One region of the Nocardioides sp. NPDC004968 genome, then DNA from elsewhere that is predicted to be linked to it. Evidence: predicted binding sites of a transcription regulator. Region 1 holds the regulator's gene; the other holds the start of a gene.
The links. Region 1 encodes LexA, which represses DNA repair genes until DNA is damaged. Its sites were predicted from a motif close to TCGAACANNTGTTCGA; they were not measured.
Positions count from the first base shown of each region.

Region 2: the regulator LexA is predicted to act here: its motif matches at 3,630-3,645, upstream of ABZU72_RS05810 (SAV_6107 family HEPN domain-containing protein).

Region 1 covers NZ_JBEXJF010000016.1:81,189-88,136, reverse strand. The annotation lists gene ABZU72_RS16635 (MXAN_6640 family putative metalloprotease) at 1-25, opposite strand, end outside; gene ABZU72_RS16630 (alkaline phosphatase D family protein) at 148-1,818, opposite strand; gene lexA (transcriptional repressor LexA) at 1,914-2,681, opposite strand; gene ABZU72_RS16620 (LysM peptidoglycan-binding domain-containing protein) at 2,864-3,241, shown strand; gene ABZU72_RS16615 (hypothetical protein) at 3,354-4,247, opposite strand; gene nrdR (transcriptional regulator NrdR) at 4,646-5,146, shown strand; gene ABZU72_RS16605 (vitamin B12-dependent ribonucleotide reductase) at 5,311-6,948, shown strand, end outside.
Region 2 covers NZ_JBEXJF010000003.1:238,273-245,220, forward strand. The annotation lists gene ABZU72_RS05790 (DUF3488 and transglutaminase-like domain-containing protein) at 1-554, shown strand, start outside; gene ABZU72_RS05795 (DUF3040 domain-containing protein) at 579-947, opposite strand; gene dinB (DNA polymerase IV) at 1,092-2,297, opposite strand; gene ABZU72_RS05805 (methyltransferase domain-containing protein) at 2,322-3,047, opposite strand; gene ABZU72_RS05810 (SAV_6107 family HEPN domain-containing protein) at 3,097-3,558, opposite strand; gene ABZU72_RS05815 (hypothetical protein) at 3,728-4,321, opposite strand; gene ABZU72_RS05820 (DUF4126 domain-containing protein) at 4,465-5,100, shown strand; gene ABZU72_RS05825 (NAD(P)/FAD-dependent oxidoreductase) at 5,097-6,422, shown strand; gene metF (methylenetetrahydrofolate reductase [NAD(P)H]) at 6,430-6,948, opposite strand, start outside.

The DNA.
Region 1 (6,948 bases):
TCGCGACGACCATGCCTGCGATCAAGACGAGGGATCGTTGTTTGCGGTTGATCCGGCGGGCAATGTTTCGCATGAGATACCAGACGTTCGGGAAGGCAGACCTGGGCAGTCTAAGCGCAGAGTGCCGCTGTGTCCGGCGGACACGGCCTAGACGGGCTGCGTGACGTGATGGAGCCTGTTGCTTCCGGTTGCGGTGGCGTACGACCTGGTCCAGGTGGCGGCAGTATTGGAGTCCTTGCGTTCGCCGATGACGTACCAGTCCATCTGGGCGCGGTTGCGGGTCACGTCGAGGACGGAGAAGCCGTGGTCGTCGAAGTTGAGGTAGCGGACGTGGCGGTTGGCGGTCCTGATGATGTTCTCGACCGTCAGGCTGACCGTGCGGCGCGGCGCACCGAGGATGTCCTTGAGGTTGTTCGAGGACACCGAGGTGGCGACGAACTCGACGCCGGCGGTCTTGCCGAGCGGGTAGACGGCGGAGTCGTACGGCAGGTCGCAGGCCCAACCTGAGTGGATGTCGCCGGTGACGAAGACGGTGTCGGTGATCGCGTTGTTGCGGATGTGCTCGAAGAGCTCGGTGCGGTCGGCGGTGTAGCCGTCCCACTGGTCGACGTTGTAGGCGATGCCGTTGTCGGGCAGCAGGCCGGTGACGTCGTTGACCGGGGTGATCAGGCTCTTCGGGAGCGCACCCAAGGTGACCGGCGCGATCATCACCGGGTTGCCGACGATCTTCCACTGAGCGTCGGTGAGCAGGCCGTCCTTGAGCCACTCCAGCTGCTCGTCGCCGGTGATCGTGCGGTCGGGGTCGTCGACGCCGGCGAGGTCGGTGCGGGCGACCTGCTGGGAGCGGTAGGAGCGCAGGTCGAGCATGCTCAGCTCGAGCAGGTTGCCGAAACGCAGCCGCCGGTAGATGCGGTCGTGGAGATGGCCGTCGGTCTCCACCGTCGCTGTGCCATCGACGCGCAGCGGCATCCACTCGTCGTAGGCCTGGTTGGCGTTGGTCTTGCGGTCGATCCAGTCGTACTCGCCGGGCTCGTTGTTCTCGGCGCCGAGCAGCCAGGCGTCGTTGGCCGACTCGTGGTCGTCCCAGGTGACGATCCAGGGCAGCCGGGCGTGGGCGGCGGAGAGGTCGACGTCGCGCTTGTACTGCGCGTGCCGGATCCGGTAGTCGGCCAGCGTGTGCATCTCGTGGGCCGGCTCGTGCGGCCGGACGTCCTCGTTGGCCATGCCGTAGCCGTACTCGCCGGGGCCGTACTCGTAGAGGTAGTCGCCCAGGTGGAGGATCGCGTGCAGGTCGTCGCGGGCGGCCAGGTGGCGGTAGGACGCGAACCAGCCGGCCTGCAGGTTGGAGCAGGAGACCACCCCGAAACGTACGTTCTCCGGGGCCGCGTCTGCGGCAGGAGCGGTGCGGGTGCGGCCGACGCGGCTGGTCTGGCCGTTGTAGGTGAAGCGGTAGAAGTACCAGCTCTCCGGCGCCAGGCGGGTGACGTCGAGCTTCACGGTGTGGTCGCGGTCGGGACCCGTCTGCTGGGATCCCTTCGCGGTGACGCGGCCGAAGTCCGCGGTGGGCGAGACCTCCCAGCGGACCAGGACCTCTTCGCCCTGCCCGGACCCGGGAGTCGCGTCCGCCGTCGGCGTGACCCGGGTCCAGATGACCACGCGGTCCGGGAGCGGGTCGCCGGAGGCGACGCCGTGCTGGAAGTGGTTGAGCGTGCCGCCTGCCGCCTCGGCGGGCTCGGGGAGAGCGATGGCCCCGGCTCCTGCGGCGGTCGCCAGCCCGGCGGCGATGAGGGTACGGCGGTCGATCTGCGTCTGGGTCACGCTGTAGGGAACGACGCAGCCGCCGGCCCTGTCATGGGCCGGCGGCTGGATTTCACGCAGTGTTCCCGGACTCGTTCCGGGAGGTGGCGCAGGACTCAGAGGCTGCGCAGGACCGCCGTCACCTTGCCGAGGATCGTCGCGTGGGTGCCGTCGATCGGCTCGTACGCAGCGTTGTGCGGCAGCAGCCAGACCTTGCCGTCCTTGCGGGAGAGCGTCTTGACGGTGGCCTCGCCGTCGATCAGCGCGGCCACGATCTCGCCGTTCTCGGCGGTCGGCTGCTGGCGCACGACCACAAAGTCGCCGTCGCAGATCGCCGCGTCGACCATCGAGTCACCGGAGACCGAGAGCAGGAAGAGATCGCCGTTGCCGACCAGCTGCTTGGGCAGCGGGAAGACGTCCTCGATGCTCTGCTGGCTCGAGGTCTCTTCGGCCAGGATCGGGCCACCGGCCGCGATCCGCCCGACCAGGGGGACCATGGCGGCGTCGGGGTTGGGGTTGATGTCGGCCTCGGCGGTGATCGTCGACTCGGGCTCCTCGCCGGACATGGCCTTGCGGTGGGCCATGACCTCCGGGAGGAAGACCTCGAGGGCGCGCGGTCGCTTCGGGTCCTTGCGGATCAGACCACGCTGCTCCAGCGCGCGGAGCTGGTGGGCGACGCTGCTGGTGCTGGTCAGCCCGACCGCGGCGCCGATCTCGCGCATGCTGGGCGGGTAGCCGCGCTGCTCGATGCTGTCGCGCAGGTGAGCGAGGATCCGCTGCTGACGCGGCGTGAGCCCGGTCGCGTCCGGCGGCCCGTCGGGCAGCTCGCGGACGCGGCTCTTCTTCGAACCGCCTGATCCGGTGCCTGTCTTCTGCGTGGTCATGTCACCACATTAGTCCCTCTGGCACCACGACATCAAACATTTGTTCGACCTCGTGGTCGGCGCGTGTCGGCGTTCGAAAATTCTTGGGGTCGCTACTTGCGTTGTTCGAACACGTGATCTACCTTCGAACATATGCTCGATCGAACACGTGATCGAGAGACTGGTGATCAGGAGGCCGTGAGATGAGTGCAACAGTCTATGTGCTGCCCGTAGCCGAGCCACCGCGTCCGGTGCCGGAGGTGCGACGCTCGAGCGTGCGGCTCACTCGTCGCGGCCGAGTCGTCGTGTTCGCATTCGCGCTCGTCGTGCTCTTCGGGATCGCGCTGATCGGGGCGAAGGTGGCGTTCGCCGTGGAGAACGGTGCCGACAAAAGTCCCTCCTCCACCGCCCACACGATGGTCGTCGGCGATGGCGACACGCTCTGGGACATCTCCTCGAAGGCCGTCGCCGGCACCGACTCCTCGATTCGGGAGATGGAGCAGAGGATCAAGGAGCTCAACAGTCTCGAGTCCTCGATGCTCGTGTCCGGACAGACGCTGATCGTTCCGACCGCGCCGTAGGGCGCCGCTATAGATGTCCGGCTGCTCCTTCAACCCTGGCGGCCGGCTACCGGGGAAAAGTGAGAGTGCTGCAGACGATGGGAAGCGTCTGCAGCACTCTCGCATGTTGGGGTCAGTGGCGCCCGCGGTAGGGACTGTCCGGCTCGGCCGGCGGCCACTGCTTGTTGCGAGTGCCGTGCCGCGGCGGCCACTCGTCGTCCGGTTCGACCGGCGGGTCCTGGGGCTGACGCTGGGAGGGCATCGCCTGGGTTGCGGCGGGGTCCTGGGTCAGTCGAGCCCGCGAGCCGGTCTGGCCGTAGCCGGTCGGGGTCTGGTAGGCGCCGGACTGATACTGCGGGGAGCCGGCCTGCTGGGTGGGGTAGCTGTCCGTGCCGTATCCCTGCGAGCCGTACCCCGGAGTGCTCTGCGGCGTCGACGTCGGTGTCGGCGGGCTGGAGTAGTAGGGCTGTGGGGTGGGCGGCGGGCTGGTCGGCGGCTGGTAGGAAGATGCGCCGTAGGCGGCCCGGCTGCCGGTGTTGCCGTAGCCCTGATCGCTGCTGGGGTAGCCGTACGGCGACTGGGAGCCGGTGTCGGTGTAGGCCGAGCGGTTCGAGGTGTCGCCGTAGGGCGGCTGGCTCCCGGTGTCGGAGCTGTGCCGGCCGTAGCCGGTGTCGTCGTAGCCGTAGGAGCCGGTGCCGTAGTAGTCCTGCTCCGGGTAAGCCTGCTCAGGGTAGGCCTGGTCGGCGTAGGCCGGGGCCGAGTAGTCCTGCTCCTCGACGTAGGCGTTGGAGTGGCTTCCGGCGTAGTCGTCGGTGGGTGGCGTGGTGGGGGAGCCGGAGAAGGCCCGCCAGGCCTTCCCGGCGAAGGTGAAGGTCAGGAAGAGGCAGGCGACTGCAACGACCGCCGCGATGGCGAGCTTCGCCCAGGCGCCGGAATCGCCTCCCCGTGCGTCGGCCCCGAAACCGACGGCGACCCACACGAGCACTCCCCAGATGACGAGGAAGGCCAGTGTCGCGATCGCAGGCAAGATGAAAGGTGGCCGGGGACCGTTTCTGGGGCGCGTGCCTCTCCGCGACCCGACGCGATTTCCTCCGGAGATGTTTGTCACGGGGGTCATTCTTACTCATCCAGGCCAGTCCGTCGCCGCTGAACCGGAATCTTTCGGTGTTTGACCGGCGACACGCCGGGCACGCGGGTAAACCCGACGCTCGCTTGCATCGTCGTGGGGGCGGGCGTACGGTTACCACTACATCTAGTAGTTACACCGCTGTAGTTATCCACATCTAGTTCACATGAACGGGCGGATGGCCCACAGCGATGGGGGTGTTGTTCCACAGGGACTCACGCTCATATCCACAGGTTCCACAGGCTCGGGCCGCCAATGAGACGGCCTGGATCCACAGGTCTCACGAGAGGGGCTCTACCGTGCACTGTCCGTTCTGCCGACACAGCGACACCAAGGTGCTCGACTCCCGCGTGGCCGAGGACGGTGGCCAGATCCGGCGCCGCCGGGTCTGCCAGGAATGTGGGAAGCGGTTCACGACCGTCGAGCAGATGCAGCTGATGGTGGCCAAGCGCTCCGGCGCAGCGGAGCCGTTCAGCCGCGACAAGGCGGTGCACGGCGTACGCAAGGCATGCAAGGGCCGTCCGGTCACCGAGGACCAGCTCGCCTGCCTCGGCCAGGAGGTCGAGCAGGCGCTGCGCAGCCAGGGGCTGGCCGAGGTTCCCAGCAACGAGGTGGGGCTGGCGATCCTCGCGCCGCTGCGCGAGCTCGACGAGGTGGCCTACCTGCGCTTCGCGAGCGTCTACCGGGCCTTCGGGTCGGTGGAGGACTTCGAGCGTGAGATCCAGATGCTGCGTACGGAACGGGAAGTCCAGGACTTCGAGGCAGAACATCCGGTCGAGGCCCCGGTGGGCTCCGACTAGGTCCCACGGGACACATAGACCGGCCCGGGCAGGCCGTGGGGAAGCGACCTGCTCGGGCCAATCAACGGCACAACCAGCGGAAACAGATAGAACAGAGCAAGGACTCCACCATCAGCACCGACCAGCAGCACGGCACAGCGATCGATGACAACAGGGGGAACGAAATGACAGACACGGCATCAGAGGCACAGGCATCGGCGAAGGCAGGCGCCGGGCTGAAGATCGAGCGGATCTTCAGCACCGAGGGCGTCCACCCCTACGACGAGATCACCTGGGAGCGGCGCGACGTCGTCCAGAAGAACTGGAAGACCGGCGCGACCGTCTTCGAGCAGACCGGAGTCGAGTTCCCCGACTTCTGGTCGATCAACGCCTCGACGATCGTGACGACCAAGTACTTCCGCGGCGCGCTCGGCACCGAGAAGCGTGAGCAGAGCCTGAAGCAGCTGATCGACCGGGTCGTGAACACCTACGTCGCCTCCGGCAAGGAGAACGACTACTTCGCCTCCGAGGCCGACGCCGACCTCTTCGGCCGCGAGCTCACCTGGCTGCTGGTCAACCAGCACTTCGCCTTCAACTCGCCGGTCTGGTTCAACGTCGGCACCGAGTCCCCCCAGCAGGTCTCGGCCTGCTTCATCCTCTCGGTCGACGACTCCATGGACTCGATCCTGAACTGGTACAAGGAGGAGGGCCTGATCTTCAAGGGCGGCTCCGGTGCCGGTCTCAACCTCTCCCGCATCCGCTCCTCCAAGGAGCTGCTGAAGTCCTCCGGCGGCACCGCCTCCGGTCCGGTCTCCTTCATGCGTGGCGCCGACGCGTCCGCGGGCACCATCAAGTCCGGTGGCGCCACCCGCCGCGCGGCGAAGATGGTCGTGCTCGACGTCGACCACCCCGACATCGAGGAGTTCGTCGAGACCAAGGCGCGCGAGGAGGACAAGATCCGCGCGCTGCGCGACGCCGGCTTCGACATGGACCTGGGCGGCAAGGACATCTCGTCCGTGCAGTACCAGAACGCCAACAACTCCGTGCGCGTCTCCGACGAGTTCATGCGCGCTGTCGAGGAGGGCAAGAAGTTCGGCCTCCGGGCGCGTACGACCGGTGAGGTCATCGAGGAGATCGACGCCCGCGAGCTGTTCCGCAAGATCTCGATCGCCGCGTGGGAGTGTGCCGACCCGGGTCTGCAGTACGACGACACGATCAACGACTGGCACACCAACCCGGAGACGGGCCGGATCACCGGCTCCAACCCGTGCTCGGAGTACATGTCGCTGGACAACTCCTCCTGCAACCTGGCGTCGCTGAACCTGCTGAAGTTCCTCAAGGACGACGACACCTTCGACGCCGTGCGCTTCCAGCAGGCCTGCGAGGTCGTCTTCACCGCGATGGACATCTCCATCTGCTTCGCCGACTTCCCGACCGAGGCGATCGGCGAGACCACCCGCGACTACCGCCAGCTCGGCATCGGCTACGCCAACCTCGGCGCGCTGCTGATGGCGATGGGTCTGGGCTACGACAGCGAGGGTGGCCGCACGATGGCCGCCGCCATCACCTCGCTGATGACCGGTGCCGGCTACAAGCGCTCGGCCGAGCTGGCCGGTGTCGTCGGGCCGTACGCCGGTTACGCCCGCAACGCCGAGGCCCACCAGCGGGTCATGCGCAAGCACCAGGCCGCCAACGACGCGGTCCGCTCGATCAACCCGGTCGACCGCAACATCATCGACGCGGCGACCCGCGTGTGGAACGACGTCGTCGAGATCGGCAAAGTCAACGGCTTCCGCAACGCCCAGGCCTCGCTGCTCGCTCCG
Region 2 (6,948 bases), on a different contig from region 1:
GCGTCGACCCGGTGCCCAACCGCCCGCAGCGCGAGGAGCCGGACACGCCCGAGGTCGCCGACACCGGCACCGAGGAATCCAACGCCGGCGCCGTCTGGACGGGTCTGGGGATCGTCGCCCTGGTCGGCCTGATCGCGCTCGCGGCACCGGCCGTGATCCGGCGCCGGCGGCGTACGACGCGGCTCGCGGGCGACGCCGAGGCCGGCTGGAGCGAGATCGGCGACACCGCGATCGACCTCGGTCTCCCCTGGACCGGGACCCGTTCACCCCGGGAGGAGGCCACCGGCCTGGCCCCGCATCTGCAGGATCGCGAGCCGATGCTCGCGCTGCAGCGGATCGTGGCCGCCGTCGAGCGCAACCGCTACGCGGAGCACCGTGACACCGCAGCGGTCGGGGACGACGTACGCCTGGTCTCGGCCACGCTCAGGGAACACGCCGATCGGCGTGCCCGTCGCCGGGCACGCCTGTGGCCGGCGTCGGTCTTCCGCCGCCGGCCCGCGCCAGCCTCCGACGGACCGGTCGCGCGGTCCGAGCGGGAGCTGATCTCGTCCTAGAGGTCCCTCTGAGAGGTCGTTCTCTCAGAGGTCGTTGTCGCGGCGGCGCTGCTTCCAGCGCTCGCTGGCCCGGTCGAAGAACGAGCTGCGGGGCGTGTGGTCCCCGTCGTCCTCCTCGACCGCGGCAGCACCACGAAGAGCGGTGAGCAGCACGGAGGTCGAGGCCAGCATCACCAGGAAGCCGACCACCCCGACGATCCACATCCGTGAGATCACACCGGTCATCAGCAACGCGACACCACCGGCGAGCACGATGCCCGCGATGACCGCATGTCGACGTTGGGCACGGCGCAAGGCCGTGCCTCGGAGGGCGGAGGCGAACTTCGGGTCCTCCGCCGAGAGCGCGCGCTCCATCTGCTCAAGCAGGCGAAGCTCCTCTTCCGAGAGTGGCACCGTACCTCCCATGTCCTGTTGGGGCATCTCCAAGTCTAGGCTGGCCACCCTGAAGGCGGTAGTGAGCCCAGAAAATTCTTGCCCCTTGACGTTCTGCCACATGGCACAACCAGGACCGATTGTGTCAAGCGAAGTGGCGGGTGCTCAACCCCGGCCCTGATCGAGCAGGCTCGCGCGGCGTACGAGGCTGGATCCGAAGCGTTCGGCGACCTGGTCGATGGCGCGGTCGGCCTCGGACCAGCCCCGCTCCCGCTCGCCGAGCACCATCTGCCGGTCGGTGCCCTCGCGGGCGACCAGGTGCTCGACCCGGACCCCGACCAGGCGCAGCGCCCGGCCCCGGAGATTCAGCTCGTCGTAGAGGCGGACCGCGATGGCGTGCACCTCCTGGGTGACGTCGGTGGGATCAGGCAGCGTGCGCGAGCGCGAGATGGTCTTGAAGTCGGTGAACCGCACCGTCAGCGCGACCGTGCGGCCGACCGTGCCGGCCCGCCGCATCCGCCGGGTGACGCGGGCCGAGAGGCGCAGCAGCTCGCGGACGATGTCCTCGCGGTCGCTCAGGTCGTGACCGAAGGTCTCTTGGGCGCCGGTGGACCGGTCGGGCAGGTCGGGGCCCAGCCGCCCCGTCAGCTCGCGCTGGTCGGTGCCGGTGGCGAGCCGGTGCAGGTGGCCGCCGAGGCGCGGGCCGAGGATCTGGTGGAGGGTCGGCACCGGGGTGCGCGCGATGTCGCCCACCGTCTCGAAGCCGAGCCGCCGCAGCCGGGTCCTCGTGCTCGGGCCGACGCCGTAGAGCTCACCGACGTCGAGCGGGTGGAGGAAGCCGGGGATCTCCTCCGGCCGGACGACCACGACGCCGTCGGGCTTCGCCTTGCGGCTGCCGACCTTGGCCACGCTCGGGGTGGGCGCGACGCCGACCGAGCAGGTGATGCTCAGCTCCTCGGCGATCTGGCGGCGGATCCGCTGGGCGATCTCCTCGGGGCTCCCGAAGAGCCTGGTCGCTCCCCGTACGTCGAGGAACGCCTCGTCGACGCTGACCACCTCCACGAGCGGGGTGGCGCGGCGGAAGATCTCGCGGACCTGATGGGAGACCTCGGCGACCTCACCGAAGTCGAGACGGACCGAGACGAGCTGAGGGCACAGCCGTCTCGCCATCGAGCCCGGCATCGCGGCCCGCACGCCGTAGGCCCGCGCCGGATAGTTGGCGCAGGTCACCACGCCACGGGCGTGTCCCCCGACCACCACCGGCTGGTCCCAGAGCTCGGGCTGGTGCCTGATGGCCACCGACACGAAGAAGGCGTCCATGTCGACATGGAGGATCGGGGTGGCCTCCGGAGCGCCAGCGGAGGAGGTCACCCCGATCCTCCAAGGACGCGCCTGTCAGCGAAGCGAGGCGAGCAGATGCACCTGCGAAGCCAGCGGCAGGTAGTCAGCGCGCGTAGATGCCCGCTGCTCCAGATCGACCAGTGCGTTGGTCGCACCCGGGTCGACATCGAGCAGCGACCCGGGAACGTGATCCACGAAGACACGTACGCCACGAACGTCCGAGACCGCGAAGCCGGCGGCCTCGAGCAGCCCGGTGACCTCGTCGAGCGCGAAACGTCGACCGGAGCGCCCCTGGGAAGTGGTGTCGTCGAGAAGCTCGGCGGCCTGCGCGAAGTGGCCGGCCAGAGCGCGGGAGAGGACGGCGGCGGTGCGCTGGGCGACCAGCAGGCTGAGCGTGCCGCCCGGACGGAGCACCTCGCGGATCCCCGCCAGTGCGGCAGCAGGGTCGGGAACGACCTCGAGGACGCCGTGGCAGAGCACCACGTCGGCACCGCTGGGGTCGGCGACGTCGGAGAGTGCGGCCAGGTCGCCCTGGCGCGCGTCGACGGAGACGCCGGCCTCGCGCGCCCGGCGGTCGAGCGCGGCCAGCGCATCGGGACTGGGGTCGACGACGGTGACCCGGTGGCCGAGCCCGGCGATGCGTACGGCCGAGGTGCCGGTGCCGCCGCCGATGTCGAGGACGTCGAGCGGGCCGGAGGCCAGGACCGGGTCGAGCGCGTCCCAGACGGCGACGGTCCGGGCGCCTGCCCGACGACTGGTTGAAGCGGAGCCAGCTGACATGGGGCCAAGCGTAGGCCCTGCCTCCCACCCTGCGTACGCCACACCTGGATCAGCCCACGAGGCGGTCGTGCCGGAGCGGGGTGGCCTGCGAGGTGTGGGCCATCAGCCCGAGCGACTCCTCGACGACGGCGAGGAACCGGTCGGCGTCACGCACCTGCTCGTCGGCCTCTTCCGCGGTGACCGCACGGATGGAGCCGGCCTCCGCGGCGGCGCGCTTGGCGGCACCTGCGGCGAAGTAGTCGGCCCACTCGGAGAGCTCGGGCGCGACCTTCTTGAGGCGGACCCAGGCGTTCCACGGGCGACGGCGACCGGCGCGGCTCGCGGCCTCGACGGGATCGGTGCGGGCGGCGATCAGCGCGGCGGCGGCCTGGAGTGCGGCGACGTGAGCGATGGCGTACCTGCTCGGCACGTCGTCGGCCACGATCGCCTCCGCGAGGGTCTCGGTGGCTCGGAAGAGGTAGCTGTGCGTCGTGGCCGGCAGCAGATGCATCGGGTCGTCCTTCTCGCTCACGGTCGACCCCGCAGTGGACGGCTCCGGCGGGCGTCGGGGGTCGAGGACGACGCCCGCCAGAGCCTGGTTGTTCGAACATCTGTTCGAACACGTGATCAAACTACACCCCGCCACCGACAGTCACAAGACGTTTCGGTGGCGGGGCGTGTCGAGCGGTGCTGCGGGTCGCTCAGTCGTCGGCGACGGCGCCGCGGATGAGGTGCGGCGGGTGGATGTAGCGGGTGTTGGCCGGCAGCCACATCACCACCAGCAGCCCCGCGGCGATGACGATCGCGATCGTGGTGAGCACGCTGATGATCACCGGCGGGCCGGTCAGGATGCCGCCGACGCTGGCCACCGCGGAGATGAACACCAGGAACGTGATGACGATGCGGGCCCACTCGAAGCCGTTGCGGAGGAAGACCGCGAGCACGCCGAGCATGACGGCCATCACACCGAACAGGGTGATCGCGGGGGCGATGAACGCCGGCGCGCTGACCCGGTTGTCGGTGGGCGGGTTGATGAGGGCCTCGAGCCCCTCGGTCTCCAGGATGCGCTTGGCCGAGGCGTTGCCCTCCGCCCACGCGCGCACCAGGTCATCGGAACGCAGCACCATGACCACGACCACGACGGCGCTGAACGCGATCAGACCGACGATCAGCCGGACCGCCCACGTCATCTCCCGCGGCACGGGCTCAGCAGCGAGGGCGGCGACCTCGTAGGCGACCTCCGGGTCCTCGTTCACGACCACACCTTCGTTCTCGTCGGGTGTCGTCATGGTCATCCGGTCTCCTTGCGACGTGGGGGGAACTCTGCGTTGATCAGCCCATTCTGCCGCACGGGGCACAACGGAGGTAAATACGGGATCGCGTGCGCCTGGTCTCGGGCCGGGTCCGGGTTGTCGGTGTCGTACGCCAAGATGTCTCCATGGAATCTCTAGCGCTGACCTTCTCCAGCGGGTGGGCCAGTGGCATCAACGCCTATCTGGTCGTGCTGGTGCTCGGCGTCGTGCAGCGTACGACGGGGGCCGAGGAGATCCCTGACGTGCTCGGCACCTGGCCGGTGCTGGCGGCCGCAGGGGCGATGTTCGCGATCGAGTTCGTCGCGGACAAGGTGCCCTACGTCGACTCGACCTGGGACTCGATCTCCACCGTGATCCGGCCCACGATCGGCGCCGTGATCGGTGTCCTGCTCGCCGGTGAGGCCGACTCGCTCAACGCGGCCGTCGGCGGCGTCGTGGGCGGCACCTCGGCGTTCATGTCCCATCTGGTCAAGGCCAGTGAGCGGCTGGCGGTCAACTCCTCCCCCGAGCCGGTCTCCAACTCGGTGGTCAGCCTGGCCGAGGACGGCCTCGTCCTCGGCGTGGTCTGGTTCGCGACCGAGCACCCGCTGGCCGCCGCCGGCATCGCGGCGGCCCTGCTGGCGACCGGGCTGGTGCTGGTGTACTTCATCATCCGCACGGTTCGTGGAGGCTGGCGCAGGCTCACCCGCCGCGGAAGACGGGGTGCCCCGCCGCCGGAGGAGCCGTCCGACGGCACGACCAAGCCCTACCCCGTCCAGTGACGAGCATTGTCGTCCTCGGGGGCGGGTACGCCGGGATGGCCAGCGCCGCCAGACTGGCCAAGCTCGGCCACTCGGTGACCCTTCTCGAGGCCTCCGGTCAGCTCGGCGGCGCTCTGGTGCCGGTGCGTGAGGCGGGGTTCACCTGGGACGCCTCGGCGACCTCGACGCTGCTGCCCGCGGTGATGCGCGACCTGTTCCGCAAGTCCGGGCGGCCGGCCGAGCGTGAGCTCGAGCTGGTGCCGATGGACGTCATCCGCGAGCACCGGTTCGCCGACAAGACCTCGGTCTCCGTGCCCGGCGGCACCCGTGGCGCCCAGCTTGCGGCCTTCGACGAGCTGGGCCCCGGCATGGGCCAGCGGTGGACCGACTACGTCGCCAGGTTCAGCGAGGACTGGGAGGTGCTGCGCCAGCACTACTTCGAGGTGCCGTGGGAGCCTTCGGCGCTGCCCGCGGCCGTCGCGGAGCGGTTCCGGTCGCGCGAGACCCTCCACAAGCGGCTGCGCAAGACGTTCAAGGACGAGCGGCTCCGGCTGATCGCGGCGCACCCGTTCGTCGCGGCGGGGCAGGAGCTGCGTGACGTACCCGCCTGGGCGGGGCTCACCGCCTATCTCGAGCAGCGCTTCGGCGCCTGGCGGGTCGAGGGCGGGATGGGGGTGGTCGCGGAGGTGCTCGCCGCCCGGATGACCACCCGCCGGGTCTCGGTGCAGACCGCGACCCGCGTGGAGGACATCGTCGTACGTGACGGGCGGGCGGTCGCGGTCAGCACCACCGCCGGGGAGATCGATCTCGGCGCCGACGGAGCGGTCGTGGTCGCCTTCGACCCGCGCTCGCTGTCGGCGCTGCGGCCGCTGGTGGAACGTACGCTGCCGGCGATCCCGCCGATGACGTTCCACCTCGGACTCTCCTCGCTGCCCGAGCACCTCCTCGATCTTCCCGACGAGCTGGTGCTCCACGGCGAGCCCACCCTGGTCGTACGCACCCGTGGGCTCGCCCCCGAGGGGCAGCACGCCTGGACGATCCACTCCCACGGCAAGCTGATGGAGGACGTCCTGCTGGCGCTGGCGCGCCACAAGATAGACCTGCGCGAGCACGTCGTACATCGTGTCGACCTGGGCGCCGCCGAGCTCGTACGCCGCTGGCGCGGGTCGCCGCTGGGCGTGAAGTGGTCGGGGCGCGGCACGGTGTTCCAGCGTCTCGGGCCGCGCACCCCTCTCCCCAACGTCTACGCCGCCGGCGCCCACGCGACGCCCGGCTCCGGGCTGCCGTTCGCCGGGCTCTCGTCCGCGCTGGTCGCGCAGTCGATCGGTCCTGCCGAGAAGTGAGCGCCGCCTAGACCGTCACGTTGAGCTTGGCGAAGATCTCCAGCGTCGCCTTGGAGCGGTTGAGCGTGTAGAAGTGCAGCCCGGGGGCGCCTCCGTCGAGGAGCTCCTGGCAGAGCTCGGCGGCCACGGCGATGCCCTCGGCACGGATGTCGGCGGGCTCGGGGCCGGCGGCGCTGAGGCGCTCGACGATCTCCTCGGGGACCTCGGCGCCGATCAGCTCGCTCTGGCGGCGGATGGCGGCGAGGTTCAGGATCGGCATGATCCCCGGCAGGATCGGGATGTCGACGCCGCGGGCACGGACCCGGTCGACGAGGCCGAAGTAGTCGGCCGCGCGGAAGAACATCTGGGTGACCGCGAACTCCGCGCCGGCCTTCGCCTTGGCGACCAGCACGTCGGCGTCGGCCTCGAGCGACTCGGCGCTCGGGTGGCCCTCCGGGAAGGCGGCGACGCCGATGCGGAAGTCGCCGCGCTCGCGGGCCAGCTTCACCACGTCGATCGCGTAGTCGAGACCGCCCGCGGTCGGGGT